3 regions of the Mesorhizobium sp. M2A.F.Ca.ET.043.02.1.1 genome follow, and region 3 is predicted to be linked to each of the others. Evidence: riboswitches for the same ligand, from Rfam matches in the RefSeq annotation. Region 3 holds a riboswitch; each other region holds the start of a gene.
What was found. A riboswitch is a leader RNA that binds a small molecule or an ion and turns the genes downstream of it on or off. The one in region 3 is predicted to bind cobalamin.
Positions count from the first base shown of each region.

Region 1: linked by a shared signal. The riboswitch ahead of EJ068_RS27525 (CbtB domain-containing protein) and the one ahead of EJ068_RS03435 (DUF1636 family protein) in region 3 are both predicted to bind cobalamin.
Region 2: linked by a shared signal. The riboswitch ahead of EJ068_RS17755 (aromatic ring-hydroxylating dioxygenase subunit alpha) and the one ahead of EJ068_RS03435 (DUF1636 family protein) in region 3 are both predicted to bind cobalamin.

Region 1 covers NZ_CP034445.1:5,769,599-5,779,601, reverse strand. The annotation lists gene arsC (arsenate reductase (glutaredoxin)) at 1-276, opposite strand, end outside; gene EJ068_RS27550 (MIP/aquaporin family protein) at 273-971, opposite strand; gene EJ068_RS27545 (metalloregulator ArsR/SmtB family transcription factor) at 1,004-1,354, opposite strand; gene EJ068_RS27540 (DUF6428 family protein) at 1,397-1,918, shown strand; gene EJ068_RS27535 (PilZ domain-containing protein) at 2,154-2,426, opposite strand; gene EJ068_RS27530 (histidine phosphatase family protein) at 2,567-3,142, opposite strand; adenosylcobalamin (AdoCbl) riboswitch at 3,247-3,324, shown strand; gene EJ068_RS27525 (CbtB domain-containing protein) at 3,371-3,580, shown strand; gene EJ068_RS27520 (CbtA family protein) at 3,778-4,512, shown strand; gene EJ068_RS27515 (hypothetical protein) at 4,662-5,243, shown strand; gene EJ068_RS27510 (dienelactone hydrolase family protein) at 5,279-5,764, opposite strand; gene EJ068_RS27505 (TetR/AcrR family transcriptional regulator) at 5,997-6,629, opposite strand; gene EJ068_RS27500 (VOC family protein) at 6,733-7,137, shown strand; gene EJ068_RS27495 (DMT family transporter) at 7,355-8,299, shown strand; gene EJ068_RS27490 (sulfite exporter TauE/SafE family protein) at 8,309-9,022, opposite strand; gene EJ068_RS27485 (cation diffusion facilitator family transporter) at 9,019-10,003, opposite strand, start outside.
Region 2 covers NZ_CP034445.1:3,688,008-3,698,010, forward strand. The annotation lists gene EJ068_RS17720 (L,D-transpeptidase) at 1-422, shown strand, start outside; gene EJ068_RS17725 (diphosphate--fructose-6-phosphate 1-phosphotransferase) at 505-1,671, shown strand; gene EJ068_RS17730 (MBL fold metallo-hydrolase) at 1,683-2,429, shown strand; gene EJ068_RS17735 (DegQ family serine endoprotease) at 2,616-4,160, shown strand; gene EJ068_RS17740 (sulfite oxidase-like oxidoreductase) at 4,285-4,896, shown strand; gene EJ068_RS17745 (ferredoxin reductase) at 4,921-5,667, shown strand; gene EJ068_RS32690 (hypothetical protein) at 5,708-5,854, opposite strand; gene EJ068_RS17750 (hybrid-cluster NAD(P)-dependent oxidoreductase) at 5,945-7,045, opposite strand; gene EJ068_RS17755 (aromatic ring-hydroxylating dioxygenase subunit alpha) at 7,066-8,313, opposite strand; cobalamin riboswitch at 8,422-8,624, opposite strand; gene EJ068_RS17760 (DUF680 domain-containing protein) at 9,118-9,324, shown strand; gene EJ068_RS17765 (DUF680 domain-containing protein) at 9,394-9,630, shown strand; gene ugpC (sn-glycerol-3-phosphate ABC transporter ATP-binding protein UgpC) at 9,705-10,003, opposite strand, start outside.
Region 3 covers NZ_CP034445.1:721,194-731,196, reverse strand. The annotation lists gene cobG (precorrin-3B synthase) at 1-786, opposite strand, end outside; gene EJ068_RS03445 (cobaltochelatase subunit CobN) at 783-4,547, opposite strand; gene cobW (cobalamin biosynthesis protein CobW) at 4,565-5,602, opposite strand; gene EJ068_RS03435 (DUF1636 family protein) at 5,605-6,030, opposite strand; cobalamin riboswitch at 6,070-6,274, opposite strand; gene EJ068_RS03430 (winged helix-turn-helix domain-containing protein) at 6,305-7,504, opposite strand; gene EJ068_RS03425 (NADH-quinone oxidoreductase subunit A) at 7,839-8,204, shown strand; gene EJ068_RS03420 (NADH-quinone oxidoreductase subunit B) at 8,195-8,776, shown strand; gene EJ068_RS03415 (NADH-quinone oxidoreductase subunit C) at 8,781-9,386, shown strand; gene EJ068_RS03410 (NADH-quinone oxidoreductase subunit D) at 9,396-10,003, shown strand, end outside.

The DNA of each region.
Region 1 (10,003 bases), 1.7 Mb from region 3:
GTTGATGAGGATCGGATGGGCGAGCATGAAATCGATCAGTTCCTCGTCGCTCCATTTCGGGCCGGCGAGACCGAGCTCGTCGTAAGGCGTGCCCTTCTCCCGGAGCAACTGGCGGGGTGTGATCCCCATCGCCGCGATCAGTTCGAGCAGCCGCTCGCGGCTCGGCGGCGTCTTCAGATATTCGATCACCACGGGCTCCTCGCCGCTGGCGCGGATCATGGCGAGCGTGTTGCGCGAGGTGCCGCAAGCGGGATTGTGGTAAATCGTGACCGTCATGGTTCTGCTTTCAGGGGATGGGATTGCTGAACGGTTTCGGGCTTGAGGAGCCAGCCCATCAGCGCAAGCGCGATCAGGGCGCCTAGCAGCTCGGCGACGATGAAGCCCGGCAGATCGACCGGCCTGATGCCGGAGAAGCTGTTGGTGAGCGACCGCGCAACGGCAACCGCAGGATTGGCGAAGGACGTGGACGCGGTGAACCAATAGGCCGCCGTGATATAGAGCCCGACCAGCCACGGCACGGTCCGCCGCTCGAAGCGCAGGCCGGCGAGAATGACGACGACAAGGCCGAACGCCGCGACGCCTTCGGAAAACCACTGCGCCGGCCCGGTCCGCGGCTTCGTCGCGACCTCCAGAACCGGCAGGGCGAACATGAGATGCGCGGCGATGGTGCCGGCGACGCCGCCGGCGAATTGCGCGGCGATATAGGCAGGGAGATCGCGGGCAGGCAGAGACCGGTTGAGGCAGAACACCAGCGAAACCGCGGGATTGAAATGCGCGCCGGAGATCGGACCGAGGATGGTGATCAACACCACCAGCATGGCGCCGGTCGCGAGCGTGTTGCCGAGCAGCGCCAGCGCGGTGTCGTGCGTCAGCGTCTCGGCCATGATGCCGGAACCGACGACCGTCGCCACCAGCAGTCCGGTGCCCAGGGCTTCGGCGACGAACCGGCGCAATGGATCGAAGCCGCTCATCGGTTTGCCATGCTGGGCCAAGGGCGCGGCAGTCATTGCGTGGTCCCCTCGCCCGGCCGGCAGCAAGGCGCGGCAAGCGCCAGCGCGCAGATCTCCGGGCGGCCCGAGCAGCAATCCTCCATCAGGAAACGGATCAGGCCGGACAGCGCGTCGTACTCGGCGCTGTAGACGATCGAGCGGGCATCACGCCGCGCGGTGACGAGGCCGGACCGTTCCAGTTCCTTGAGGTGGAAGCTGACATTGGAGGGCGAGACCTCCACCTGTTCGGCGAGCGAGCCGGCGGAAATGCCTTCCGGTCCGGCAACGACCAACAGGCGCAGCAGGCGCAGGCGGGTTTCCTGCGACAGCGCGCCAAAGGCGATCAGGGCTTGACGTTCATCCACGTTTCGATAATCCTTGAAATATTGAAATGAGGAATAGCCGACATGCTGTCTTCTGACAATCATAAAAACGCCGCCCCGATCGACCCCTCCGACCTGACCATCGGCGACCTGCTGGGCGCGCTGGCCGACTACAAGGACAGGCCGCTGGTGTTCCGCTATGACGGGCAGCCGGTTAAGCCAGGCTATCATGTCACCGAGGTGAAGGCGGGCCAGTTCTCGGCGCTGGATTGCGAGGCCAATCCGGAATCATGGTCGGAGATCTTCGTCCAGCTATGGGACGTGGACGAAGGCGGGCCGGTCCATATGCCGGCCGGCAAGTTCGCGGCGATCATCCGCAAGGCCTCGGATCACGTGGCCCTCGACCAGTCGGCAAAGCTGACCTTCGAGGTCAGCGACGGCGTCCGCCCGATGGAACTGCACCGCGCGGCCCAGCCAAGCGTCGTTGGCGGCGCCATCGAGGTCGTGCTTTCGCCACGGCCAGCGAGCTGCAAGCCGCGTGACCGCTGGCTGAAGGAACAGGCGGCCGCGGGCAAGCCGTGCTGCGGAGAGAACAGCTGCTGCTGACCCGGCGAACGGCGCAGAGCGCCGCCGTGCTTTAGAATCTGATCATGCCATTGTGCTGCAACAAATAGAGGCCCACGAGAATGATAGCGATCAGCGTCACCCAAACGGCTGTCCTGCTCATGCGCGAATCCCAATTGATCGGCCCTCATGAACGCACGCGCCACGGTTGCGTTCCCGATGTGCCGGGTTGCATGCCGTCCGGACAGGATCAAGTCGCGAATTGCTGAGAACCGCGTCAGTCCTTCGGCGCGTTGCTGTAGAGCGCCACGCCGATGCGGTCGTTGCGCCGCCACCGCACCAAGGCGCGATAGGTCATATCGTCGGCTGGGACCTCGAGCAGGAAGCGTTCCGGGATCTCCGTATCGGCGGCGACGCGCAACTCCGCGCCCTGCTCGTGCTGATTCCTGACCGAGCAGCCGATCCTGACGGCACCGGCAATGATCGTGGCTTCCTTGAGCACGAATTCGCGCGCATGAAGACGGCGCTCGGTCTCGGGATAATTGGCCATATCCGGCGGCTCCTAAGGCAAGGCTCTCCTCGCCACTGGGCAGCACCATAGCAGCAAGGCGTTTCCGTTCCGTTAGCGGTTGCTGAAACAGCAGGATTCGTCTGCACCGCGGCCCATCAGCAGAAAAGCTGTTTCCGGCGCTATCTCGCGCCGGCGACCCCGCTCGCGTGCAGCACCCAGCGGCGGCCGTCGTTGCGGAACTCGGTGAGCGACAGCGGCTCGATGTCGATCTTCCAGACCGAGGAGAGCGGCGCGCCTAGCACATGCACGATGGCGGCGCGGATCGGCACGGCATGGGTGAGCGCGACGGTGTGGCCGCCCCCCTCGCCGGCCAGCCGCTCCATCAGCGCGGCACCCCGCCGGGCGACGGCGGCAAGCGATTCGCCGCCATGGGGTGCGGCGTCCGGATCGGCAAACCAGGCGGCCATGCCTGCCGGGTCCTCGGCCTGCACCTCCTCGAAGCTTTTGCCGGCCCAGCGCGCGAAATCCTGCTCGGCAAGCAGCGGCTCGACGGTCGCGTCAAGGCCAAGCGCCTCGGCCGTCCTGCGCGCGGCAAGCGCCGGACTTGTCCAGACGCGGTCGGCCCGGCGCAGCGACGAAGCGATCGCGCCGGCGCGATCGAGGGCGCTCGGCTCCGGCGCCTCGTCCGTCGGAAAGCGGCCCTTGCGCGCGGCCTGCGTCGCGCCGCTTGCGATCATCGTCAGGCGGGCGAACATCCAAAACTCCGTGGTCCAGTGAAATTTCGGCCAGGCGAAGCCGCGTTGGCCATTACATGTCGTTGACAGGCGAACGAAGTGCTGACAAGTGTTTTAGCGCTATACGGGATTGGAAGCCGGTGCGAGTCCGGCACGGTCGCGCCACTGTGATCGGCACCAGCCGAAAGTCAGGCCTTATCCCGCAGCACAGTTGGATCAACGGGACGCAGCATCCCACAGGAGGTCAAAATGTCCGACACCACCTTCGCCCCGACCTACGGCCCGGTTGCGATTCCCGTCCGCGAGCTTCTGCCCTGGGCAATCTTCGCCGGCCTGATGCTGATGTTGATGATCTATTTCGTCGGCGCGGAAGAAGGCGCGACCTCGCTGATCCGCGGCACGATGGTGCATGAATTCGTGCATGACGGCCGCCACCTGCTCGGCTTCCCCTGCCATTAGGAGCGGTTCAGCGAAGGCTGAACCGTCCTAGGTTTTGGTCTGACGCGCAATTCCGGACGGAAAACCGTTGCACACTTTACCTGGAATTGCTCTGGAGCGGCTTCGGCATCGCTGATGCCGTTCTGAGATTTGGCCTAATGCAATTCCGGGCGGAAAACGCTCAATTTTTCCGGGAAATTGCTTGAAGGGACTCTGACATGGTCGGAAAACTTTTGCTGCGCGGCATGCTTGTCGGGCTGGTGGCGGGGATTCTGGCGTTCGCCTTCGCCCGCGTCTATGGCGAGCCGCAGGTCGACAAGGCGATCGCCTTCGAGGAACAGCAGGCGCAGGCCGCCGGCGAGGCGCCGGAGCCCGAGATGGTCAGCCGCGTCACGCAGGCAGGCATCGGTCTCGCGACCGGCGTGCTGGTCTATGGCGCGGCGCTTGGCGGGCTGTTCTCGCTGGTCTTCGCCTATGCCTATGGCCGGCTGGGCTCGCTCGGCCCGCGCGGCACCTCGGCGCTGCTGGCGCTGCTCGGCTTCCTTGCCGTGATCGTGGTTCCGAGCCTCAAATACCCCGCGAACCCGCCCGCGGTCGGCAATCCCGAAACCATCGCCTACCGCACCGAACTGTTCTTCATCATGATCGTCATCTCGATCGCCGCGATGGTGGCGGCGGTGGGCCTGGCGCAGCGGCTATGGAGCAAGCTCGGCGCCTGGAATGCCTCGATCGTGGCTGGGCTTGCCTTCCTCGTCGTCTTCGCGCTGGTGAAGGCGGCCCTGCCCGACATCAACGAAGTGCCGGAGAACTTCTCGGCGACGGTGCTGTGGCAGTTCCGCGTCGCCTCGCTCGGCATCCAGCTGGTGCTGTGGACCGTCGTCGGGCTCGGCTTCGGCGCGGTTGCCGAACGCGTGGTCGCGATGCGCGACCAGCGCGCCCGCCGCTACGCCTGAAACCCATGCGCTGGCCGCCAAGGTTCTTTGCCCTGGCGGCCAAAGCGGCTCAACGGTCGACACGACCGCTGAGCCGCTTTGGTCTTTTGTTTTCTCGCAATTCCGGACGGAAAACCGCGGCACACTTTTCCTGGAATTGCTCGGTTGCAGTGCTGCTCGCCCTGCTGGCGGCTGCCTCGGCGCAGGCGCATAGTGGCTCCTCGGCCCCGCCTCCCCCGGGCATGCAGATCCCCAGCCTCACCCACGGCCAGATGGCGGTGATGGCGCGCTATCGCGGCGACATCCTCGACCTTGCCCAACGCCAGACCGTGACCAATCCGAGCTTCAGGCGGCTCTACAATCACGGCAATCTGCAATTCACCTACTGCCTCTGGGGCCTGATGCCGGGAAGCCTCGGCGACGAGGAAAGCCCGTTCAACGAATGCAGCCACGCCTATCTTGCCACCGCCAAGGCGCTGCTCGCCCATATGGCGACGATGCCAGCAGCCGAGCGCCAGGCGAAGGCGCTGATCTCCGACATCGACGCCGACATGGTGCGCAGCGGCGCATCCTGGATCCTGTGCCAGTTCAGCGGCGAGGCCTTCAGCACCGGCGCGGTGATCGAGCCCAGATGGCGGGACATGGTCTTCCACCTGCCCAGCCTGGCGGCGCTGCTGGTCACGATGGCGGCGCTGATGACGGCTGCGTGGTCGATCTTCCGTTTGCCCTCGCCGCGGGCCGGCACAGTCTAGAACGATTCAGCGTCTCACAGTATCACCGAACCGTTTCAAGTCTTTCGTGCGATCGTTTCCAGGAAAGCCAGAACGCGCGACCAACTCAGTTCGGCTGCGGCCGCATCGTAGTCCGGCAGCGCTCGATCGGTGTAGAAATGGCCGATCCACGGATAGGTGAAAATCTCCGCCTTGACTTGGCTGCGCTTTGCCGCCGCCGACCAGCCGGCAACTTGTTCAGGCAGCGCAAACGCATCCGGGTCGGCGACGTGGACCGCGACCGGAATGTGTCGACGAACATTTGTGGGAATATCGGCAAGGCCATGCAGCAGCACAACGCCCGCGGCAGCGATTCTTTCTGGCCAAACGGCACTGACCACCCCAGCTCCCATCGAATGGCCAGCGAGCACCGCGTCTCGAGAAGTCTGGAGGAGCGCTGCCCTGGCACGGCCGCAGATGGTTTCCGACCCGACCTTGCCCATCAGGTCAAGCCCTTCGTCGACCGACGGCGCCGTAAATCCCGCGTACAGGTCCGGCGTCACAACAATGGCCGGCGCCTCGCATTCTCTCAGCGGCTTGCTGTTCCACCGCCCGAAGGCCCAACACCGAGTGAAAGAGTACGATAGTAGCCATTCGCTTTCCCTCCGGCGTCCCCTAGCCGATCGCGTTGGACTCTCAGGCGCTGCTTAACTGACTGAGGCCGGCCGACCTCCTACGAGACCAGGCGACATAACGCGGCTCGTTGCGCCGCGCAGATCGTGCCAGGCGGCGCGACTACTTCGAGCGTGCCCCATAGGCGGCAAGGAACGCTTCGACCGAGGCATCGGCGTGGCGCTCAAGGTCGGCTTTCGAGCGCGGGTTGCTTCCGGTGAACATCGCTTCGTTCATCGGAATCCAAAGCAGCATTCCAAAGAAATGGCTGGCCGCCAAACGGGGATCGCCGGTCTGCAACAAGCCTCGGCTGGTTAGCTTTTCAAAGCACTCCGCCACCGAGGCAAGCATGCGCTCAAAACCTTTGTCGTACCAGCTACGGCCAAGCTGCGGCATTCGATCGGCATTGGCGATAATCAGACGCCGGAGCTTCAGCAACTCGTCGTTCATCAGCGTCGTGGTCAATCGCCGGGCAAGCTGCTGCAGGCCGCCCTCCAGGAATTTTGCCTCGGAAAGCAGCATCGTCACGGACTCGACAACGTCGTTGACCTGAGAAGCGGTGGACTCCACGACTTCGGTGAAAAGCGTCTCCTTGTCCGTGAAATGCTTGTAGACAGTCTGCTTCGAAGCGCTCGCCCTGGTGGCGATCTCCTCCATGCTGGTCCCATCGTAGCCCTTGGCGATGAAGGCGGCGGTCGCCGCCTCGATGATCTCACGATCCTTACGGGCCGATCTGGTCTCAACAGCAATTTTCATAGCGCCCCTCTATCAGTACTAGACGGTACCGTTCCCGTATGATAGCCATCGAGACGGTACTAGACTGACTAGTACCCGTCAATGAAACGGAGGTTTCAACCCGATGACCCAAATGCTATTCCTCAATCTGCCGGTGCGCGATCTGCAGCCAGCGACCAAGTTTTATCTCGCGATCGGCGGCACGCTCAACCCGCAGTTCTCGAACGACCAGGCCAGCTCGATCATGTTCTCCGATTCGATCGGGGTCATGTTGCTGACGCACCAGCACTACAGCCAGTTCACAGCCCGTGCGATAGGCGATGCCAAGCGCGAGAGCCAAATGCTGATCGCGCTGACCGTCGACAGCAAGGACGCGGTCAACGCGGTCATCGAGAAAGGTGTTGCAGCGGGCGGCCGCGCCGATCCCAACCCGGCACAGGATCTCGGCTTCATGTTCAACCGTCACATAGAAGACCCGGATGGCAATGTCTGGGAGTTCCTGTGGATGAACCCCGCAGCCATGCAATAGACCGTCCGTATCGCCCTTTGCCGGGAACGACACCCTGGAAGCGGCGGGGCACCCGCCCCGTCGCTCCCGTGTTCGGGCCAAGCCCGCCATTGTCCTCGACTTGATATCTCGGTGCATGCCCCTGCGGCCGCCGGTCCGGCTGGCGCATTGCGGCGAGCTGGCGTAAGCATCGGCGCCTGCCCAATCCTGGGTGGAATCGCCGCAACCGCCAGCAGCCATGCTCCTTTCCGAAGCCCTTGCCGTTACCGCCGTCTTGTGCAGCGCGCTGAGCTCCATGTTCCTCAGCGAGCTCAAGGGGCGCGTTCCCCTGCTCCAGCTTGCCCGCTGGCAGATGCTCGCCACCTTCGTGATGACCGGCTCGGTGTCGCTGGCGATCGGCGGCTGGCAAACGATCGGAGGGAGGGAATTCTGGCTGCTCGCCGGATCGAGCTTCGCCGGCATCAGCATCGCCAGCACCACCTATTTCGCCACTATCTATTCGGTCGGCCCGCGGATCACGGCGCTGCTCTTCTCGCTCACCTCGCCATTTGCCCTGGCGCTCGGCTATCTCGTGCTCGGAGAAACCATCAGCCGCTGGCAGGCGCTGGGCGTGGCGCTGGTGCTTGCGGGCATCGTGCTTGCCATCGGCATGCCGCGGCGCTTCCTCAAGCGCGGCGAGCTGGCGCCGGCGATGCCGGTCGTCACCCCTTCCACCGTGCCGGTCAGCACCGTGCCCGGCCCGCCGCTCACCGGCCGCATGGGACCAGGCATCGTGCTTGGCGTCACGACAGCGCTCGGCCAGGCGATCGGCACCCTTCTGGCCAGGCCCGCCATGGCGGCCGGCGTCGAGCCGTTCACGGCCATGCTGCGTTCCGGCCTCGCCGTCATCCTGTTCATCGTGCTCACGGCAACGCCGTTCGGCAAGGGCAAAAGGGAGGCCGTGCAGTTCGGCACGGTCGGGCTCGCCGTGCTGTCCGCCTTCGTCGGCACCTCGATCGGCATGTCGTGCCTGATGGCCGCGTTGCGCACCGGCAATGTCGGCATCATCTCGACGCTATCCTCGATGACGCCGGTCATCATCCTGCCGATGGTGTGGCTGCGCAGCGGCCAAAGGCCGACCGCGGCCGCCTGGGCCGGCGCGCTGCTGGCCATCGTCGGCACGGCGCTGATCAGCGTGAGGTGACGCGTTCCGCTACCCGAAGATCTGATGCAATGCCACGCCAACCAGAATCAGCCCGGTCGCGATCTCCAGAAAGGTGGCCACACCGGCCGTGCTCGATCCCAGCCGTTCCAGCGCGGCTACCGACCCGCTGCGGAATAGCACCGCCAGCAGCACGACGATACCGAGCGTGATCGCGACGCCCACCATCATCGCGACAGCGAAGACAAGTCCGGCCCAGGGTATGCCGCGCGAAATGGCATAAGTCATGACGAACAGCGTCAGCGGGCAAGGGATCAGTCCAGCCATGAAGCCGACCGCTTCGCCCTCATGGACGTGATGACGATGACGGCCGCGCAGCGCGCGCCAGATTATCCACACGCCGATCAGGCCCAGCAGCCCACGGCTCAGCGTTTCCAGCGCGGGAGCGCGGCCGACGCTGCCCAGCGAGATCGAGACGAGCGGCAGCGCCAGCACCGCGATAAGCACCGCCAGCGTGATATGGGTGAAGGAAAGGGCGAGCGAGGCGAGCAATCCACGAGCCAATTTCACCTGCGAGCCGGCGATATAGGCGGCTAGCAGTGTCTTCGAATGGCCCGGCGTCAGCGCGTGAGCCGCCCCGAACACGACGCCCATCGGCAGGACCGCAAGGAGCGTAAGCCAGTTGCCGTCGCCGGCGAACGCCTTGAGGTGCTGCGCCACCGCCAGGTAAATCTCGCGTTGGTAGTCAAAGAGCGCTTGTATCATCCATGCGCGTGCTCGTGCTGGTGGCCTCCCGGCTCGGCCATGGCGAAGGGCAGGTCCTCGCTGTCCTGACCGGCCGCAAGTTGCAGCCTGGCGCTGAACTCATGCGGCTCGGCCGGCGCGACAAGGCTTTGCAGATAGTGATGATCGCCGCCGACCGGCGACAGCGGCAGGCTTTCGACCGCGCCGCCCCCCCTTTCGATGGCGACGTTCGCTTGCAGGCCCTCGGCATGGCGCGAGAGGCGCAGCCGAATGCGCTCGCCCTGAGGCGTGTCGACGATCTCGAGCAGCCCGCTAGCCAGCTTGCCCGACACCAGGAACGGGTCAGGCGCTTGATGGTGACCGCCCTCGGCCTCGGGCGCGGCAAAGCGCACCGTGGCGACGTCGAGCGCGGGAATGTGCGCGAAGAGCTCCGTCTTCAGCGACGCGGCGATGTTGTTGGCGGCGGCGAGCAGCAGCCCGTCATTGACCGCGATCTCCACATCGACATGCAGCTTGTGGCCGAGCCAGCGGGCCTTCGCGTCGACCACCCTGTCGATCCCGGCGACATGGTCGGCGGCGTGATGAACCTCGTCGACTAGCCCCGGCCCCACACCGTCGAGCATGCGCGTTAGCACGGAACGCGCCGACTGCCAGACGATGCCGAAAATGGCGATGGTGATCAGCAGGCCGATGATCGGGTCGGCGAGCGGGTAGCCAAGCCAGACGCCGACCGCGCCGGCAACGACGGCAAGGCTGGTCAGCCCGTCGGTGCGCGCGTGGTAACCATCGGCGATCAGGGCCGCGCTGTTGATCTGACGGCCGACGCGGATGCGGAAGACGGCCACCGCCTCATTGCCGAGGAAGCCGATGACGCCGGCAGCGGCCAGCCAGCCCAGGAACCGGACCGGCTGCGGATTGAACAGGCGATCGATCGCCTCGTAGCCGGCAACCAGCGCGCTCGCCAGGATGATCAACACGATGACGATGCCGGCAAGATCCTCG
Region 2 (10,003 bases), 3.0 Mb from region 3:
AGGCGCCCGGCACCATCGTCGTCCATCTCGAGGAGCGCATGCTCTATCTCGTCCAGCCGGGCGGCGATGCTATCCGTTACGGCGTCGGCATCGGCAAGGACGGCTTCCGCTGGTCGGGCCGCGCCAACATCCAGTATGGCCGCGAATGGCCGGTCTGGACGCCGCCGCCGGAGATGATTCAGCGCAAGCCGGAGCTGGTGAAATGGCAGGGCGGCCAGCCCGGCGGCCTCACCAATCCGCTCGGCGCCCGTGCGCTCTACATCTACCAGAACGGCAAGGATACCGGCTACCGCATCCACGGCTCGCCCGAATGGTGGAGCATCGGCCAGGCGATGTCATCGGGCTGCGTGCGCCTGATCAACCAGGACATCATCGACCTCTACAGCCGCGTCTCCAAGAAGAACCCGGTCGTCGTGGTCTGATCGGGTCCGTCGGCCCACTCTTCCGTTGCGCGATGCCGCAAGACAGGCGAAGGTGCCCTGAAAACTTCGGGAGAGAACGAGCATGGCTGGAACCTTCGTCATCGCGCAGGGCGGCGGCCCGACCGCCGTCATCAACCAGACGGTCGTCGGCGCCACGCTGGAAATCCGCAAGCGTCATCCCGGCGCCAGGGTGCTGGGCTCGATCCATGGTGTGCGCGGCATCCGCGACGGCAACTATGTCGATCTCTCCGCCATCCCCGAGGATCGGCTGCGGCTGATCGCCGGCACGCCAAGCGCCGCCCTTGGCTCGACCCGCGACAAGCCGGACGCCGCCTATTGCGAGGTCATCCTCAACGGCCTGAAGAAGGTCGGCGCCGACGCCTTCATCTATATCGGCGGCAACGACACCTCGGGCACGCAGCAGATCCTGACCGATGCCGCCGGCGGCTCGATCGCCTTCGTGCATGCGCCGAAGACCATCGACAACGACCTTGAGGAGAACGACCACACGCCGGGCTTCATCTCGGCGGCCGAGTTCGTCGCAGGCGCCTTTCTCTCCGTCGACCTCGATTTCCGCGCCTTGCCCGGCATCTATGTAGGCATCGTCATGGGCCGGCATGCGGGCTTCCTCACCGCCGCAGCGGCCGCCTGGCAGCTCGATCCCGACAGCGGCCCGCATCTGGTCTACGTGCCGGAGCGCGCCTTCTCGGCGAAGCGCTTCATCGATGAAGTGCGCGAGAAGCTGGACCGCCACAAGCGCTGCATCGTCGCCGTCTCGGAAGGCGTCAGCACCGCCGACGGCAAGGCGCTGGTCGAAAGCCTGGTGCCGCCGGAGAAGCTTGAGCGCGATCAGCACGGCAACGTCAAGCTGTCGGGCAGCGACCTGCCGGCGGCGCTCGAACGAGCCCTGGCCGAAGGCCTGCCCGGCAAGCGCGCACGCGTCGATGCTTTAGGCTACATGCCGCGCGGCTATGTCGGCGCCATCAGCGCCGTCGACGCCCAGGAGGCTTTCGACGCCGGCGCCTTCGCGGTCGCCGTCGCCGGGGAAGGTGGCGGCTCGGTTGCGATCCAGTATGATGGGTCGAAGACCGTGCTGAAAAAGGTGCCGCTGAAGGCGGTGGCCGGCAAGACCCGCCATATGCCCGACGATTTCATGCAGCCGGACGCCAACCAGCTTTCAGACGCGGGCATGGCCTATCTGAAGCGTCTCGTGCCGGAAAAGTACAAGGTAGGGAAGCCGTTCGTCTGATGGGCGGTCCGATGCCCGAGCTTGAGGTCGGCGACTGGTTCGGCAAGGCGACAGTCGATGCCGGCACGACGGTGTTGACCGAGCCCTTCGTGCATGATTTCGTGCGCGCCAATATCTGGCATTTGAAAGGCCGCGATGCGGACCTTCTGGTCGACACCGGCATGGGCATCCGTCCGCTGGCGCCTGAGGTCGACACGCCGCCCGGCAAGCCGCTCATCGTCGTTGCCACGCACATCCATCTCGACCATGTCGGCTCGCTGCACGAATTTCCTCTCAGGATGGGACCGAAGGTCAGCGCGGCTAAGTTCGACGGCATGGATGATACCGTCACCTACGCCTACATGTTCCACAATCTCGACGGCGCCGTCTCGAAACTGCCGGCACCGGACTGGAAGGCGGCCGACTATCGCATTCCTTCCGCGCCGCTGAACCGCGCGCTCGACGAGGGCGATGTCGTCGATCTCGGCGACCGGAAGTTCCGTGTGCTGCATCTGCCCGGACACTCGCCCGATTCCATCGCGCTCTTCGACGAGATCGACGGCCTCTTCTTTGCAGGCGACGCGATCTATGACGGCATGCTGATCGACGACCTGCCGGATTCCGACCGCACGGCCTATTGCCGCACCATGCAGCGCCTGCTCGACCTGCCGATCCGCATCGGCCATGGCGGCCACGGCCCGAGTTTCGATCGCGCCAGAATGCACGAAATTGCCTCCTCTTATCTGCGCCGGCGGCAGCGGTTCGTGAGCGCTTCCTGAATTAAATCTTTGTAAGGTCACCGCAAAACCCTAATTCAGGCCATTCGGCGACCTAGATGCTTGTCTGTCGAGACGGCCGGCTGCCATGCACGGCGAGACAGGCAGATCCGGCCATCGGCACGTTGACGGACGCTTCCGTGGGAGCGCCCGCGACGCCGGATCAACTCTCGCCCGGACAGAACGACCATGTCACCATCAAGCATTCTTCGCAGACATCGCGTCGCCGCCCTGCTGGGCGCCGCGCTGATCATTTCTCCCGTCGTCGTCTCCTTTGCCCAGAACAATTCCGGCCTGAGCACGGTGGCCGCTACGACCCAGACCCCGGTCGCCGGCATCACGGCCCCCAACGGCTCTTTCGCCCCGGTAATCGCCGTCACCAAGCCGGCGGTCGTCACGATCACCTCGATCATGAAGGCGCAGCCACAGGTGGGTGATGACGGTTCGCCCCTTGGCGGCAATGTGCCATTCGACCAGTTCTTCCAGCAGTTCTTCGGTGACCAGGACATGCCGATGCCGCGCACGCCGCCGCAGCAGCAGGGGCAGCGGGCCGAGGCGCTCGGCTCCGGCTTCATCGTCGGCGCCGACGGCACCATCGTGACCAACAATCACGTCATCGATGGCGCAAGCTCAATCAAGGTGACGCTCGACGACGGCACCGAGCTTCCAGCCAAGCTCGTCGGCCATGACGCCAAGAACGATCTCGCAGTGCTCAAGATCAAGGCCGACAAGCCGCTGCCGACCGTCAAATGGGGCGATTCCAGCAAGCTGATGACCGGCGACCAGGTGCTGGCGATCGGCAATCCGTTCGGCATCGGCACCACCGTCACCGCCGGCATCGTCTCGGCGCGCGGCCGCGACCTGCACAGCGGGCCGTTCGACGACTTCATCCAGATCGATGCGCCGATCAACCACGGCAATTCCGGCGGCCCGCTGGTCGACGTCAACGGCAATGTCATCGGCATCAACACCGCCATCTATTCGCCCAATGGCGGCAGCGTCGGCGTCGGCTTCGCCATCCCGTCGGATCAGGCTGAGAAGGTCGTCGCCAAGCTGATGAAGGGCGGCGACATCGAATACGGCTATCTCGGCGTGCAGATCCAGCCGGTCACGCCTGATGTAGCCAGTGCCATCGGCCTCGACCATCCCGGTGGCGCGCTGGTTTCCCAGGTCACCGACGGATCGCCGGCGGCCAAGGCCGGCATTGAAACCGGCGATGTCATCACCGGCTTCGGCGGTCAGGAGATCAAGGATCCCAAGGACCTGTCGCGCGCCGTCGCCGACGTGTCGCCTGGTGCGAAGGAGACCGTCAACATCTGGCGCAAGGGCAAGGCGATGCAGATCTCCGCCGATGTCGGCCGCAACGCCGAAGATCAGAAGACGGCGTCGAGCGGCAATGAAGGCCGCGGCCCGTCGGCCGAACAGGGCTTGCGCGTTCCATCGCTCGGCCTCGGCCTGACCGACCTCACGCCCGATATCCGCGACCAGCTCAACCTTGCCGGCAACCAGCGCGGCGCGGTGGTCGAGCGGGTCAATCCGGACAAGGCGGCTTCGGCCGCCGGCATCCAGCCGGGCGACGTCATCGTCGGTGTCGACCAGACGCCGGTGAAGACGGCCAGGCAGGCCAATCAGGCGATCGCCGAGGCCGGCAAGTCCGGCAGGAAGTCGGTTCTCCTGCTGATCGATCGCGGTGACGCGCAGATCTTCGTCGCCGTGCCTTTCGCCGCCGGCTGAGAAGCGCTTCGGCAGGGCCTGCCGGTATCTTCGGCGGGCTCTGCCTCAAGATTTCTGTTGCCCCCCGAGGCGTATTCGAGAACACTCCCTGCAGTCGATCAAATCCGGCACGAGGGATGTCTTGATGGTCACGCGCGGCTTCTTTTCCGGACGGCGTCCCCCTTCCGACACCGATGCGCGCATTCCGCCCGGCCAGTATCTGGAGCAGGGTTTTCCCGTGCTTTCGGCCGGGCCGACGCCGCGCGTGCGCACGGAGGATTGGTCTTTCACCCTCAAGCAGGGGCCGAAGCCAATCAAGAAATGGAACTGGGCGGAGTTCAACGCGCTGCCGCAAAGCAAGATGACGCGCGACATCCATTGCGTGACGGCCTGGACAAAATTCAACACGCCCTGGCAGGGCGTCATGATCGACGACATCCTCGCCGACGCCGGCATCGAGCCGCCGACCGCCTACACGCTGGCGCTGTCCTTTGACGGCTATTCCACCAATGTGCCGACCAAGGACCTCGTCACCGGCAAGGCGATGGTGGCGCTGCTCTATGAAGGCAAGCCGATCACGCCGGATCATGGCGGGCCGGCACGGCTATTGGTGCCGCACCTCTATTTCTGGAAGTCGGCCAAATGGGTGAACGGGCTGCAGTTCACCGAGCGCGACGAACCGGGCTTCTGGGAGCTTCGCGGCTATCACATGTATGGCGACCCCTGGCGCGAGCAGCGCTATTCCAGCGACCCGTGAGGGGCGACGCGTGAGCAGCAATCGATGAGCGCCGAGCCGTCGCCGCAATCGCCCTGGCAGGCAGCCACGATCACCCGCATCGAAAAGCGCACGCCGCGCGTCACCAGCTTCTGGTTCCAGCCGTCGCGGCCTTTCGCTCACCTTGCCGGACAGCATGTCGACATCAGGCTGACGGCCCCGGACGGCTACCAGGCGCGCCGCTCCTATTCCATCGCCTCGGCGCCAGAAGCAGGCGGCGGCGTCGAGCTGGCGATCGAGCGGCTGGACGACGGCGAGGTCTCGCCCTTCTTTCACGACGTGGCCGCCGTCGGCGACGAGATCGAGCTGCGCGGGCCGCTGGGCGGCCATTTCATCTGGGAGGAGAGCGACGGCGGGCCGATCCTTCTGGTCGGCGGCGGCTCGGGCGTTGTGCCGCTGATGGCGATGGTGCGTCATCGCACGCTGCGCAACACGGCGGTGCCCGTCGCGCTGGTGTTTTCGGCGCGGGTCTGGGACGAGGTAATCTTCCGCGACGAGCTGATCGGCCTCGACGACCGTCGCGACGGATTCGACCTGGTTTTGACGCTGACCCGCGAACCGGCGAGGCGGCCCTCCGATTATTCCCGGCGCGTCGACGCCCGCATGATGGCGCAGGCCGTCGAGCGCCTGCCCAAGACGCCAAGGCTCGCCTATGTCTGCGGCTCGAATGCGTTCGTCTCGGCCGCCGCCGACGCCTTGATCGGCGCCGGCGTTCCGGCGGGGATCATCCGCACCGAGCGCTACGGGGTTTAGATCATGATCCCGAAAAGTGGGTGCCGGTTTTCGGGAGGGATCATGCTTCAACAAAGAGCATGATCCCGGAAAGTGGGAACCGGTTTTCGGAAGAGATCATGCTCCAACAAAGAGCTGGATCAGGATGGCGATTCAACGGAAAATCATCCTGATCCGGCGCGCCGATTGCTCGGCGAGCCTTCGCCACGAGACGCCTCCGGGCACTGAACTTCTGTTCGGCAGGACAGCGGCCGGCGAGGGTGTTCCCGCAACGGCCCTTGCCTCGACCGACAAGCCTTCAGGCCTCGATGTCCAGCGCCGACAACGGCCTCGAACAGCAGGCCAGGATATAGCCGTCATCGATCTCGTGATCGAGAATGCCGCCATTGTGGCTCATCGAAACCTCGCCGGAGACCTTTTTCACCTTGCAGGTGCCGCAGAGACCGAACTCGCAGGCCGCCGGGATCCTGACGCCCGAAGCGCGCGCCGTCTGCAGCACGGTCTGTCCGGGGACGCATTCCGCACCGACGTTTGAAAGCGAAAAGCGGACCGGCGTCACCGCCTCGGCGAGCGGCTTGGCTTCGTCGCCGGCCGGCATCGCGAACGGCGCCGGGACTTCTTCCACGGCCGGCGCCGCGAAGCTCTCCTGATGGTAGCGGCTCATGTCGAAGCCGGCGGCCTCCAGCATCTGGCGCACGGCGCGCATGAAGGGGTCGGGCCCGCAGCAGAAGATTTCCCGCTCGCGGAAATCGGGTGCCAGAAGCGGCAGCCGGATCGCGTCGATGCGGCCCATATGGCCGAACCAGCCCTCGCGGCTCGACCGCTCCTCGATCATGAAGCCGAGCGACAGGCCGGGCATGCGGCTGCCGAGCAGTTCGAGCTCCTTGCGGAAGATGATCTCTTCCGGCCGCCGCGCGCAATTGACGAAACCGACATCGGTCCAGGGCGCGCAGTCGTTCAGCCAGCGCAGCATCGACATCATCGGCGTGACGCCGGAACCGGCCGAAATGAACAGATATTTGGCCGCCGGATGGCTGTGCAGCGAGAAATCGCCGGTCGGCCCATAGGCCTTCACATGGACGCCGGGCTTCAGATTGTCGAACATCCAGCGCGTGCCGACGCTGTCGGCTCGCGCTTTCACCGTCACCGCGATCGAGAACGGCCGCGACGGCGAGGACGACAGCGTGTAGGTCCGCATCAGCGGCCCGTCGGCCGTCGGCAATTCCAGCGTCACGAACTGCCCGGGTTTGTAGCGGAACCAGGTCTGATTGTCGGAGCGGAATGTGAACGTCTTCACCTGCGGCGCCTCGTCGCTGACGCCGATCACTTCCAGCACCTGCAGCCTGTCGTTCCAGGGCGCCATCTCGTCGAGATGGCGATAGAGGCCGAGATCCGTCATCGCGTTCATCTCCTTAGCCTTCAGGCGACGCTGCGCAACGCCGGGCGACCGCCTTCGGCAAGGCGCGGACCGATGAAGGAGGCGTACCACTCGACGAACTGGATGACACCGCCCTCATGCAACTCGGAATAGGGACCAGGCTCGTAAGCCGGTGACAGGATGCCGAGCGCGTTTTCCTCGACGATGCGGCGGTCCTGATCGTTGGTCTCGGTCCAGACATGGGTGAGCTCTGCCAGATCGTAGTCGACGCCTTCCACTGCGTCCTTGTGGACCAGCCATTTCGTCGTCACCGCGGTCTCGGTGGCGCTGATCGGCAGCACGCGGAAGGTGACGGCGTGATCGATGAGGATGTGGTTCCACGTGGTCGGGTAATGGTAGTGCATCAACGTGCCGATGCGGTCGGCGGCGACCCCGGCGGACAGGTTTTTCGTCACGGCGCGCTTGCCGCTCATCGTGTAGCTGACGGCGTCGCGCAGCAGCGGCGCGCGCGTTGCGCGGTATTGCCCGGCCGGATCGATCCGGAACCGGCTCGGCAGACCCGCCGCCTCGCATTTCGCCCAGTGCGCAAGCATTTCCGGATCGCTGTCGGCGCCTTGCACACCTGTCACCGTCGGCGCTTCCGGGAAAGTCTTGCACAGTTCTGGATGGTTGCCGGCGCAATGATAGCACTCGCGGTTGTTTTCCCAGACGAGCTTCCAGTTACCCTTTTCGACGATCGTCGATTCGAATGCGACCTTCGCCTCGCTCAGCCGGTGCGGCAGGAGATAGGGTTCGATCATGGCGCGCATCGGCGCGAAGTCGGCGGGCTCCTTTGCCAGGCAGATGAAGATGTAGCCGCCGACGCTCTCGCAGGCGACCGGCTTCAGGCCGAACTGGCTTTTGTCGAACCCTTCCGCCATCTGGCGGGCAAATAGCAGCCGCCCGTCGAGCTCGTAAGTCCACTGATGGTAGGGACAGACCAGCTTGGCGGCGGTGCCCTTGTCGGTGTTGCACACGCGGCTGCCGCGATGCCGGCAGGAGTTGTGGAAAGCGTTGATCCTTCCCTTCTGGTCGCGGACCAGCACCACCGGATAATCGCCGATCTGAACGGTGATGTAGCTGCCTGGTTTCGGCAGCTCGCAATCATGGCCGATGAACAACCAGTCACGATGCCAGATCAGCTCCATATCGAGCTTGAAATAATCGGGATCGGTGTAGAAGGGCTGCTCAAGCGAGTAGCCCTGCTTGCGGCTCTGCAGGAGCCTCAGCATGTCGTTGCGCGCATCCATGTCCTGTCCTCGCATCAAGGACTGAACTGGTGGTGATGGAGAAGAACGACCGCCACCGGCAGGGCCGGGCACGCGCCGTCCGCCTCTTGACCGCCCACCGCGATCAGTCGAGTTCAAAATGTCTCTGGCTGGTTTCCGGGCTTTGGAGTTGCCCTCGCGGGCGGTCGCAACACCTTCCCAGGCCCATGGCCCAGTGGTCTCCCGTTGCGACCTCACTCCACCACCGTTGCGGGGGCAGCGCCGGATTTCGACCGGCTTCCCAATTCTCCGCCTCATCGCGACGAAGCGGCACCTGAGATGGCCTGATCTAACCACGACGGCCGGTTTCCCGTCGGCATGAAAACGACATCGCATCCATACGGCGCGACAATGGGCGGCGTATTCATGGTGCTGAGCCTCGTCTCTTTCGCCACGCCCTCCGGCTCCGGAGGCGCTCCCTGAACGAGATTCGCGAGGGCTCCGATGGTTAACAGTATCAAAAAGTGACTATTAGCAGATTCTAAAATCGAACCGAACGGTTCGTTTCTGTTGACGGTGCGTGCAGAACGTTGTGAACGTTGGCGCTCCGACACACTTGGTGAGCCAACTGCCGAACTCACATAAGTCATTGATTAAATTCGATAAAAATATGGTCATAGGCATGCTTATGAAAACTTCAAGATGCGGATTCATAGTCCAGACGAAAAAACTTCGTGATTGGAATCCGGCGATCGGCTCACCCAAATCAGCGCTGTCCGAACGACGCGATTTCATTCCCAAGACACGCCGCTAGACGGACTGAATAAAGATACTGGAGTAGCAAAAATGAAAAAGATTGTTCTCACTGCCGCCGCCCTTCTGGCAATTTCCGGCAGCGCCTTTGCCGGTAGCGACAATTACAACGCGCAGGCTGCCAACCCGCCGGCCGCCACGGTCGACTCTTCTTACACGGCCTCGGTCCGCAAGTCCGAACCGACTGAACAGAAGCCTGTCACCACGGGCGCCGACCGCAACCTTTTCGGTAACAACTAACAGCCGACTTCGAACGGCGACGGGTTTGCCCGTCGCCTCGGTCGGATCAGGAAATTCAGGAGTACTGAGATGAAAAAGATCATTCTTGCCACCGCGGCTCTCATGGCCGTTTCCTCGGCTGCTTTTGCGGGCAGCGACAATTACGGCAACAGCGGCGTCAACCAGCCGGCTCCCGCCGTGGATACGACCCGCACCTCGTCGATCGGCAACGACTCGCCGGTCTACAAGCTGCTGAATTCGTCGCGCGACGGGCAGAAGTCAGCTCCGCAGCAGGGCAGCGACCGCGACCACTTCGGCAATCGTTAACAGCCGACCGTGATTTGAAATAGGAGCGGCGGGCCGAGGCCCGCCGCTTTTTCTTTGCCGCAGCGGCTCTGCGCTCAGGCCGCCTTCGCTTCTTCGCGATGCAGCGTGAAGGAATGGCCGTCGGCGTCGAAAATATGCAGATCGCCGGCGCTTGCGTTGAGCCGCAGTGTCTCACCGCGCTTGACCTCGACATTGCCCGGCAGCTTGGCGACCAGGGGCAGGTCTGCGCGGCCGATATCGATATAGACGAGCTGAACCTCGCCGAGCTGCTCGATATAGTCGACCTTGCCCTCGAACAGGTAATCGGAACCGGTGGCGATCGCGAGATCCTCCGGCCGCACGCCGAAGCTCACCGCCGCGCCATTCGCCGAGG
Region 3 (10,003 bases):
GCTTTCGCCAATCGCAGACGTGAAGACGTGCGGGTTCGCTGCAGAGAGGGAGCCGTCGGCAAAGCTGCCAATCTCCCCCCCTGAGGGGGAGATGTCCGGCAGGACAGAGAGGGGGGCGACGGAGTGCCAACTTGCGAGCGAATTGAGCTGTCTGTCCGAGAGATCGCGGGTATGCGCCTCACGGCCTTTCTCAGCAACCATCAGGAGTGCCGTCACAGCAATGTCGCGCGCCGCATCAGCATCAACTGTCGACAGAAGCTTCGCAGTCCGACCATCTCCGGCAACCGACACGCTCCAGTGGATGCCCGCATCAGCCCGCACCGCCTCAAGCCTTACATCGGCCCCCACAGCGTCCATCGTAAGCTGTCCTCCGCCATCGACAACCACCGATACCTTCGGCCCCAGCCTTGCCGTCAGCCCAGCTTCTTCGATCGCCGCCCTGAGCCGCTCCGCCAGCGGACGCGGGTCAGCAATCTCCTGCGGATCGATCCCCGCCAGCGGCCCCGTCTCGACGGGCACGCCGCTGCGCACCGCAATACCAAGCGCATCCACCTCAGCCGCCAGCATCCGGGCGCTTTCCGCGCTCAGTCCGCGGATCTGCAGGCTGCCGCGCGCGGTCACTTCCATGATGCCGTTGCCGTGGCGCAGAGCGGATTCGCCTAATCGGATCAGCAAGTTTGGCGCAAGTCCTCCAGTGACTGGATTGAGCCGCACCAAAAGCCCATCGCCAGTCTGCATCGGCGCGCTGAGAGCAGGGCAGGCGCCGCGGCGCGAAAAGGCGTTCATGCCGCCACCTCGTTTGTTTCGGCTTCGGCGATCAAGGCAGCGAGATCGTCGTCGATGGAATTCCTGAGCGGATGCCAGAGGCCTCGCCGCCGGGCAGCGAGAAAGCGCTCGGCGATAACTTTCGCCGCCGCCGGGTTCTCGCGCAGCAGGAAGGCGCGAACGTCCGGATCGCTGACATAGGCGTTGTAGACGGCCTCGATCAGCGCGCCGGAAATGGCATGGGTGGTTTCGGCGAAGCCGACCAGGCGGTCGACTGTTTCGGCGAATTCCGAGGCGCCGCGCGGGCCGTGGCGCATCTGGCCGGCGATGAAGCGCGGGTTGACGGCGCGGGCCCGCACCACGCGCGAAACCGCTTCGCCGACCGAGCGCGGCTTCGGCTTCTGCGGGTCGGTGGTGTCGAGCACAATAACGTCGGCGTTGCGGCCAAGCGCGGCAAGCGCCGCCGAAAAGCCGCCGATGAAGGCGACATCGGCCGAGCCTTCGAGGATATCGCGGCCCGGATCGTCGCCGGTGTGAACGAGCAGGTCGGCCTCGGCGACGCGGCCCTCGAAGGCGCCGGGCGCCGCAATCGCCTCGCCGTCGGCGCCGCCGTAGGCGTGCGAGGTGGCCTCCAGATAGGCCCGGCCGATCTCCTCGCGCACGCCCCATTCGCAGCGCGACAGCAAATCCTCGACGCCGGCGCCATAGGTGCCGGGCGACGTGCCAAAGATGCGCGGGGCGATCTTGCCATGAGCGCGTGTCGCGGCGGCGAGCGGGTTCTCCGTATCGTCCTCGTCGCGGCCGGCGACGGCATTGGCGGCGGCGTCGATAAGCGCGATCTGTGTCGGGAACATGTCGCGGAACAGCCCGGAGATGCGCCAGGTGACGTCTACGCGCGGGCGGCCGAGCGCGCCCGGCGGCAGCACCTCGATGCCGGTGACGCGGCCGGTGGCGGCATCCCATTGCGGCCGGCAGCCCATCAGCGCCAGGCCTTGCGCGATCTCCTCGCCGCCGGTGCGCAGCGAGGCCGAGCCCCAGAGGTCGATGACCAGCGAGCGCGGCCAGTCGCCATGGCTCTGCATGTAGCTGCGCACCACTTCCTCAGCCGCCGCCTGGCCGAGATCATAGGCGGTCGGCGTCGGCATGGTGCGCGGATCGGAGGTGAAGAGGTTGCGGCCGGTGGGGAGCACATCGGAGCGGCCCCGCGCCGGCACACCGGCAGGGCCGGCCTTGATGTGGCGGCCGTCGAGCGCGGCGAGCAGGTTAGTTTTTTCGACCGCCGCGCTTTGCCGGCGCAGCGGATCGGCTTCATCCTCCGGCGCGCGGCCATAGACATGCAGCCCGTCCTTGACGGCGAAATCCTTGAGGTCGCAGAGCCAGGCATCGATGCGGCGCAGCGCTTCGTCGGGTTGATCGGTCTTGGCGATGCCGGCTTCCGAGGCAAGCCCGGTCTTCCGCGCCGTCTCGACGATCAGCTTTGCAAGTCGGTCGCGGCGGCGGCGGTCGAGCCCATCGGCCTGGGCATATTCGTCTACCAGCCGTTCCAGCCTCTGTTGGGCCTCGTCGAGGCCGGCGCCGGTCAAGGGCGGGGGCAGATGGCCCAGCGTGACGGCGGAAATGCGGCGCTTGGCCTGCGCCGCTTCGCCGGGATTGGAGACGATGAAGGCATAGATGACCGGCAGCGAGCCGGTGACGATCTCGGGGAAACAGGTGTCGGAGAGCGCGACCGTCTTGCCCGGCAGCCATTCCAGCGTGCCATGCGCGCCGACATGGACGATGGCGTGGACGCCGAGCGATTTCTGCAGCCAGAGCCCGAAGGCGATCAGCTCGTGGCGGGGAGGCAGGGTTGGGTCGTGGTAGTCAGCGCGGCGGTCGGCCGAGCGACCCCGGTCGGGGGCCAGTGCCACGGTGATGTTGCCGAAGGTGGCGGCGCGGAAACGGAAGTGTTGCGGGGCGGCAGCCTTCAAAGGCAGGCGTTCCGTCGCCCCCTTCTCTGTCCTGCCGGACATCTCCCCCTCAAGGGGGGAGATTATTTTTTGCGCTCGGCTTTCGCCAATTTTCGGCCTAGCAAGGGGAGAGCCGGCGGCGGAGCTGCCAATCTCCCCCCCTGAGGGGGAGATGTCCGGCAGGACAGAGAGGGGGGCCTCGCGCAGCCCTATCTGGTCTTCCGCGTTGCCCCAGGCAGCCCTGACTGCATCACGCGCGCCTTCCGGCAGTTCAGCGGACAAGCGCAGGTAGTCTTTTGAACTTAACCCGTGGCCACCCACCTCCAGCGCATCCAACAACGCCCGCGGCGATTGCGGAATCCCTTCAACCGCATAGCCCTGTTCCTTCAGGTCATGCAGCATCGCAAGCACACTGGAGGGCACATCAAGCCCGACCGCATAGCCGGTCCGCCCTGGCGCGCTCGGATAGTCGGGGATCAGGATCGCCAGCTTGCGCTCGGCCCGCTTGGTCCTCTGCAGGCGGATAAACGCCGCGATCCGCTTGGCGACCTGCGCCACGCGTGCCATTTCCGGCCGGTTGGCAAAGGCGCGAAAGGCCAGTGCCGGATCGGCCTCGATCTCGCCCTTGAAGGAGATGGCGCCGGCCAGGATGCGGCCGTCGAGCTCGGGCAGGACGACATGCATGGCAAGATCGGCGGGCGCCAGGCCACGCTGGTTGTTTTCCCAGACCTCGCGGCGCGTCGTGGCGACGATGACCTGGAAGATCGGCACGCCGGCGCGGTCGAACAGGGTCTCGGCGCCGGGCTCCGCCCCGGATGCGAACGCGGTGGCGGTAATGATGGCGGCGGGGTGCAGCGAGGCGAGGGCGGTTTCGACGAAGGCGAGCGACGCCGGGTCTTTCAGGCTGGAGACGAAGATCGGCACGGGCGTCAGGCCTTGTAGCTTCAACGCCTCCGCGAGAGCGTCGATCGGTGCTACGTCTGCCGCCAGCAGCATCGAGCGGTAGAAGAGGATGGGGACAATCGGGCTGAGCTTACCAGCGTCGAGTTCCGTCGCCCCCCTCTCTGTCCTGCCGGACATCTCCCCCTCAAGGGGGGAGATTGAGCTGTCGTCGTTGGTTTCGCCAATCGCAGACGTTGCAGATGGCTCTTTTGACGCCCTTGAAGAAAACGCGCCAGGGTCGACGACGGCTGATCTCCCCCCTTGAGGGGGAGATGTCCGGCAGGACAGAGAGGGGAGCGAAGGATCGCCGACCTCTGAAAAGTCCGGCTTCTCAACGACACCAACTCCCGGCTGATAAAACCCAGCCTTCGGCACGCCGACCGGCTCGGCAACCGCCGCATCCGCTCCCGCAAGCCGCGCCAGCCTCCGCACCAGTGCGCTCATATTGGCCGGCCCGCCTTCGCGGAAATAGCCGAGCAGGGCGTCCAGCTCCGCACGCGGCAGGGTCGAGCCTTGGATCAGGCGCTGGTCCTCGTCATGACTTTCGCCGGGCAGTAGCGCGAGCTTGATGCCGCGCTCGCGCGCCACCGCGGCGAGCTGGTCGCAACCATAGCGCCACCAGTCATAGCCGCCGAGGATGCGGACGAGGACGACCCTGGCGTGGCGGGCGACACTGTCGATCCAGAGATCGACCGACATCGGGTGGCGAAGATCGCGAAGAGCCGCCAGCCGCATCGAGGGCAGCCGCGCGGCATCGGCCTTCCAAGCAGCGGCCAGGCCGGCGAGGTCGCTGTCGGTGAAGGACAGCGCCACGACATCCGCAGGCGTCTGCCTGAGGTCGATCGGCTCGGCGAGATCGTCGAGCGAAGCGGATGTTGTGGCGAGGATATGCATCGCAGTCCGGATTTCCCTCAGCCGGCGAGGATACGCTCGATCGCCGGGCGGTTCAGCCCCTTGAGGCCGATGACGACAAGCCGCGAGCGGCGTTCGTCTTCGGCTGTCCAAGCGCGGTCGTAATAATGGTTGACGCGCGGGCCGACGGCCTGGAGCAGAAGCCGCATCGGCTTGCCGCCGACCTCGACGAAGCCTTTGACGCGCAACACATTTTCCTGCTCTGCGGCAAGGGCGACGCGCTTTGCCAACTCGTCCGGATTGGCAATCGACGGGATGTCGATGACGAAGGAATCGAAATCGTCATGCTCGTGGTCGAGCTCGTCGTCGTGATGGGTCTTGCGGTTCTCAATGTCGTCCTCGACGGCGAGGCCGAGGCCGAGCAGTACCGAAGGATCGACCTTGCCCTGCGCGGTCGGCACGATTTTCACGGCGCGCGCCACATGCTCGCCGATGACGGCGTTGGCGCGCTCAGAGCCCGCCGCATCCATCAGGTCGCTCTTCGACAGGATGATCAGGTCGGCGCAGGCAATCTGGTCCTCGAACACCTCCTCGACCGGGTCGTCATGGTCGAGCGAGTCGTCGGCGGCGCGCTGCGCCTGCAGCGCATCCATGTCGGAGGCAACTCGGCCGTCGGCCAGCGCCGGGCCGTCGACCACGGCAACGACGCCGTCAACCGTCACGCGGCTCTTCACCGTCGGCCACTGAAAAGCCTGCACAAGCGGCTTCGGCAGAGCGAGGCCGGAGGTCTCGATCAGGATGTGGTCGACCTTCGGCGTGCGAGACAGGATCTGGTCGAGCGCCGGCACGAAGTCGTCGGCGACGGTGCAGCAGATGCAGCCATTGGCGAGCTCGACGATGTTTTCCTCCGGGCAGGTGTCGACGCCGCAGCCCTTCAGGATCTCGCCGTCGATGCCGACATCGCCGAACTCGTTGACGATGATTGCCAGCCGCTTGCCCTTGGCGTTCTCGAGCAGGTTGCGGATCAGCGTCGTCTTGCCGGCGCCGAGGAAGCCGGTGACGACGGTGCAGGGCACGCGGAAAACGGAAGCGTTCATGGTCAGTCCTTCAGCATGTCGAGGGGAGGGATGCGGGCAACCAGGCCGCGTTTGAGGGAATCAGGCCGGCCGCGCCAGGGGATCAGGCCGTCGGTCGAAGTGGCGAAGAGCTTTGCGCCGGCGACGAGGTCGGCGCCGCTGGTCGTTTCCAGATCGCCGAAGACGTAGCTCCAGCAGCCGTCGCGCAACAGCGCGGCGCTCAGCCGACGCTTGCAGTTGCCAAGGCATTCGACGGTGCGGATGCGGATGTTCTCGCCCGATACGGCGCGGCGCGTGTCTTCGGCCAGCAGCGCGCCGGCGCGCGGATGCGCGTCCGAGCCGGTCTCGTCGCGGCAGGATGAGCAGACGATGACGGTCACGCCGTCTGACGCGTCGGGCTCGGACGAAATGTCCGCGATGTTTGCCGGGAAACTGCCGTTGCGATCCAAAACCAGGCTCCTTGCCCGGAAAACCCGCCGGGCATTCGGATACTTAAAGTCTCAGACGGCAGGTCTCCTGGCTCGCGGGTCGTCGCCTCAGATGCCGCCTTCCCGGGAACATCCCAGTGGTTTTCGGCCGGGGCTCGTCGCTCACAGTTGCGGGGACAGCCGCGGATTTGGGCTTTTGGCCCGCACCGCATTCCCTCTTGGCTCCTCCCTTTGCCGGGAGAAGACCGTCTGGGTCAGGATTTAGGCTTACGGCTAGGCGCCTGTCAACGCGCGGCTACGACACTGCGATGTCGGCCAGCGCCGGTCCGAGGTCGCCGGCCGGCGTCACTTCGATCGCCTCAAGGCCGAGCCAGCCCTGCATCTGCTTCAGCTCCTCGAAGAGTTGGGCTGCCGTCTCGGGTGGCGCGCCGGCCTCGGCATAGGCGGCGTGGACGCGCAAGATGCTCGCAGGCCGGTCGGCCCTCAGGTCGACGCGGGCGACGATGCGGTCGCCGAGCAGGAAGGGCAGCACGTAGTAGCCGTATTGGCGCTTTTCGGCCGGCGTGTAGATCTCGATGCGGTAGCGGAAATTGAAGAGCTTTTCGGTGCGCGTGCGTTCGAAAACCACGGGATCGAAGGGGGCGAGCAGGGCGCGCGCCTCGATCCTGCGCGGGATTCGGGCGTCGGGGTGAAGATAGGCGGGCTTATCCCAGCCCTCGACCTTCACCGGCAGCAATTCACCGGCTTCGACCAGTTCCTCGATGCGGTCCTTCGTATCCCCGGGGGCCAGGCGAAAATAGTCGCGCAGGTCGCCATAGCTGGCGATGCCGTGGGCGCGGGCCGAGATACGCAGCAATTCGCGATGCGCGTCCTCGACCGAGGGCACCGGCAGGTCGAGCACGGCCTGCGGCAAAACGCGCTCGGGCAGGTCGTAATAGCGCTCGAAACCGCGCCGGTAGGCGGTGGTGATGCGCCCGGCCCAGAACAGCCATTCGAAGGCGTGCTTGGCCTCGCTCCAGCCCCACCAGCCGCCATTGCCCTTGTGGCCCTCGATGTCGGAGGCGGCGATCGGCCCGCGATCGGCGACCTCTCTATAGATCTCGTCGATCATTTCCTTGCGCTCACGGCCCCATTTGGCCAGGCCGAGATACATCTCCTCGCCCTGCTCGGCGCGCTGCATGCGCCAGCGCAGCAAGGGGTAGGTCTCGACAGGCAGGAACGACGCCTCATGCGCCCAATATTCAAAGACCGCGCGCTTGCGGGTGACCGCGGCGTTGTCGAGCAGCGCAAGCGGGTAGGGGCCGAGGCGGGAATAGAGCGGCATATAATGAGCGCGCACCACGGCGCTGACGGAATCGATCTGCAACAGGCCGGTTCGCGAAAGCACGCGCGCAAGGTGCCGGCGATCCGGAACCCCTGCGGGACGAGGGTCGTTGAACCCCTGTGATCCAAGCGCAATGCGCCTGGCCATGGCGAGCGAGATCTTCTCCTTCATCAAGCTGTCCTTGCCCCGATCGTCCGTTGGTTTTTAGCCGGTGATTCCGGCCATGCTAGCAGGCAAATGGCGGGAGATATGTCAGGAGAGAAAAGTGGAGTAAAAAGCGAAGGAAATCAAACAGGAGCGGATCGGACCAGTTTCTTCCGATATGGCGTCCAGGGCCGCGATTTGAACAAGGTTTGACTTGCGTCACCGAAACCGCTGCGCTAACCCTCGCCGCGTTGCAGCATGGGCTCCCTTAAAACGGTTCAGCGGTTAAACTGTCACGCTTCCGCATTAGAGTTCGTTGCTGTAATCAAAGTGAACTACCCCGCCGAAGGAAAGCCGCCGCATGAGCGCACTCCTGAGTTCATATCTGCCTATCGTGCTGTTCATCGCCGTGGCGATGATCGTGGGTCTGGCGCTCATCATTGCCCCCTTCCTGGTGGCCTATCGCAATCCCGATCCGGAAAAGCTTTCCGCCTATGAATGCGGGTTCAACTCGTTCGACGACGCCCGCATGAAGTTCGACATCCGCTTCTACCTGGTGTCGATCCTGTTCATCATCTTCGATCTCGAGGTCGCCTTCCTGTTCCCATGGGCGGTGTCCTTCTCGAAGCTCGGCATGCTCGGCTTCTGGTCGATGATGGTGTTTCTGGCGGTGCTGACCATCGGCTTTGCCTATGAATGGAAAAAAGGAGCGCTGGAATGGGATTGAACGACAGTTCAGGCACCCTCGTCGCGCCGAAGCCCAAGGGCATCATCGACCCCAACACCGGCAGGCCGGTGGGGGAGGACGATCCCTTCTTCCTCGAAATCAACAATGAGCTGGCCGACAAGGGCTTCCTTGTCACCTCGACCGAAGCGCTGATCACCTGGGCGCGCAGCGGCTCGCTGATGTTCATGACCTTCGGCCTCGCCTGCTGCGCGGTCGAGATGATCCACACCTCGATGCCGCGCTATGACTCGGAGCGTTTCGGCGTCGCGCCGCGCGCGTCTCCCCGCCAGTCCGACATCATGATCGTCGCCGGCACGCTGACCAACAAGATGGCGCCGGCACTGCGCAAGGTCTACGACCAGATGCCGGAGCCGCGCTACGTCATCTCGATGGGCTCCTGCGCCAATGGCGGCGGCTACTACCACTATTCCTATTCGGTGGTGCGCGGCTGCGACCGCGTCGTGCCGGTCGACATCTATGTGCCCGGCTGCCCGCCGAGCGCGGAAGCGCTGCTCTACGGCATTCTCCTTCTGCAGAAGAAGATCCGCCGCACCGGCACGATCGAACGGTGAGCCGATGACCCTGGCGTTGAACGAACTCTCCACCTATCTCGGCGAGAAGCTCTCCGGCCGCATCGGCGAAGCCGTGCTTGCCTATGGCGAGCTGACCATTTCGGTCGAGCCGGGCAATCTGATCGAGGTCGCGACCTTCCTGCGCGACGATGTGCGCTGCCAGTTCATCTCGATCATCGACATTTGCGGCGCCGACTATCCGTCGCGCGCCAAGCGTTTCGATGTCGTCTATCACCTTTTGTCGCCGAAGCAGAATGTGCGCATCCGCCTTAAGGTCCAGGCCGACGAGGAAACGCTGGTGCCGTCGCTGACCGCTGTCTATCCCGGCGCCGATTGGTACGAGCGCGAGACTTACGATCTGTACGGCGTGCTGTTCAGCGGCCATCCGGATCTGCGCCGCATCCTCACCGACTACGGCTTCGAGGGGCATCCGCTGCGCAAGGATTTCCCGCTGACCGGCTTCGTCGAGGTTCGCTACGACGACGAGGCCAAGCGGGTCATCTACGAGCCGGTGGAATTGAAGCAGGAATTCAGGAACTTCGACTTCTTGAGCCCGTGGGAAGGGACGGATTACGTCCTGCCCGGGGATGAGAAGGCGAAGGCAAATTGAGGCGCCACAATGGCTGAAACCTCCGTCCGCAACTTCAACATCAATTTCGGTCCGCAGCATCCTGCGGCGCATGGCGTTTTGCGCTTGGTGCTGGAGCTCGACGGCGAGGTGGTTGACCGCGTCGATCCGCATATCGGCCTGCTGCACCGCGGCACCGAGAAGCTGATCGAGGCCAAGACCTATCTCCAGGCCGTGCCCTATCTCGACCGGCTCGATTATTGCGCGCCGATGAACCAGGAGCATGCCTTCGCGCTAGCGGCCGAGCGCCTGCTCGGCATCGAGGTGCCGAAGCGCGGTCAGCTGATCCGCGTGCTCTATTCCGAGATGGGCCGAATCATGTCGCACATCCTCAATGTGACGACGCAGGCGATGGATGTCGGCGCGCTGACGCCGCCGCTGTGGGGCTTCGTCGAGCGCGAAAAGCTGATGGTGTTCTACGAGCGCGCCTCGGGTTCGCGAATGCATGCAGCCTATTTCCGGCCGGGCGGCGTGCATCAGGACCTGCCGCAGAAGCTGGTCGAGGACATCGGCAAGTGGATCGACCCCTTCCTGAAGTCGATCGACGACCTCGATGCGCTTTTGACCGGCAACCGTATCTTCAAGCAGCGCAATGTCGA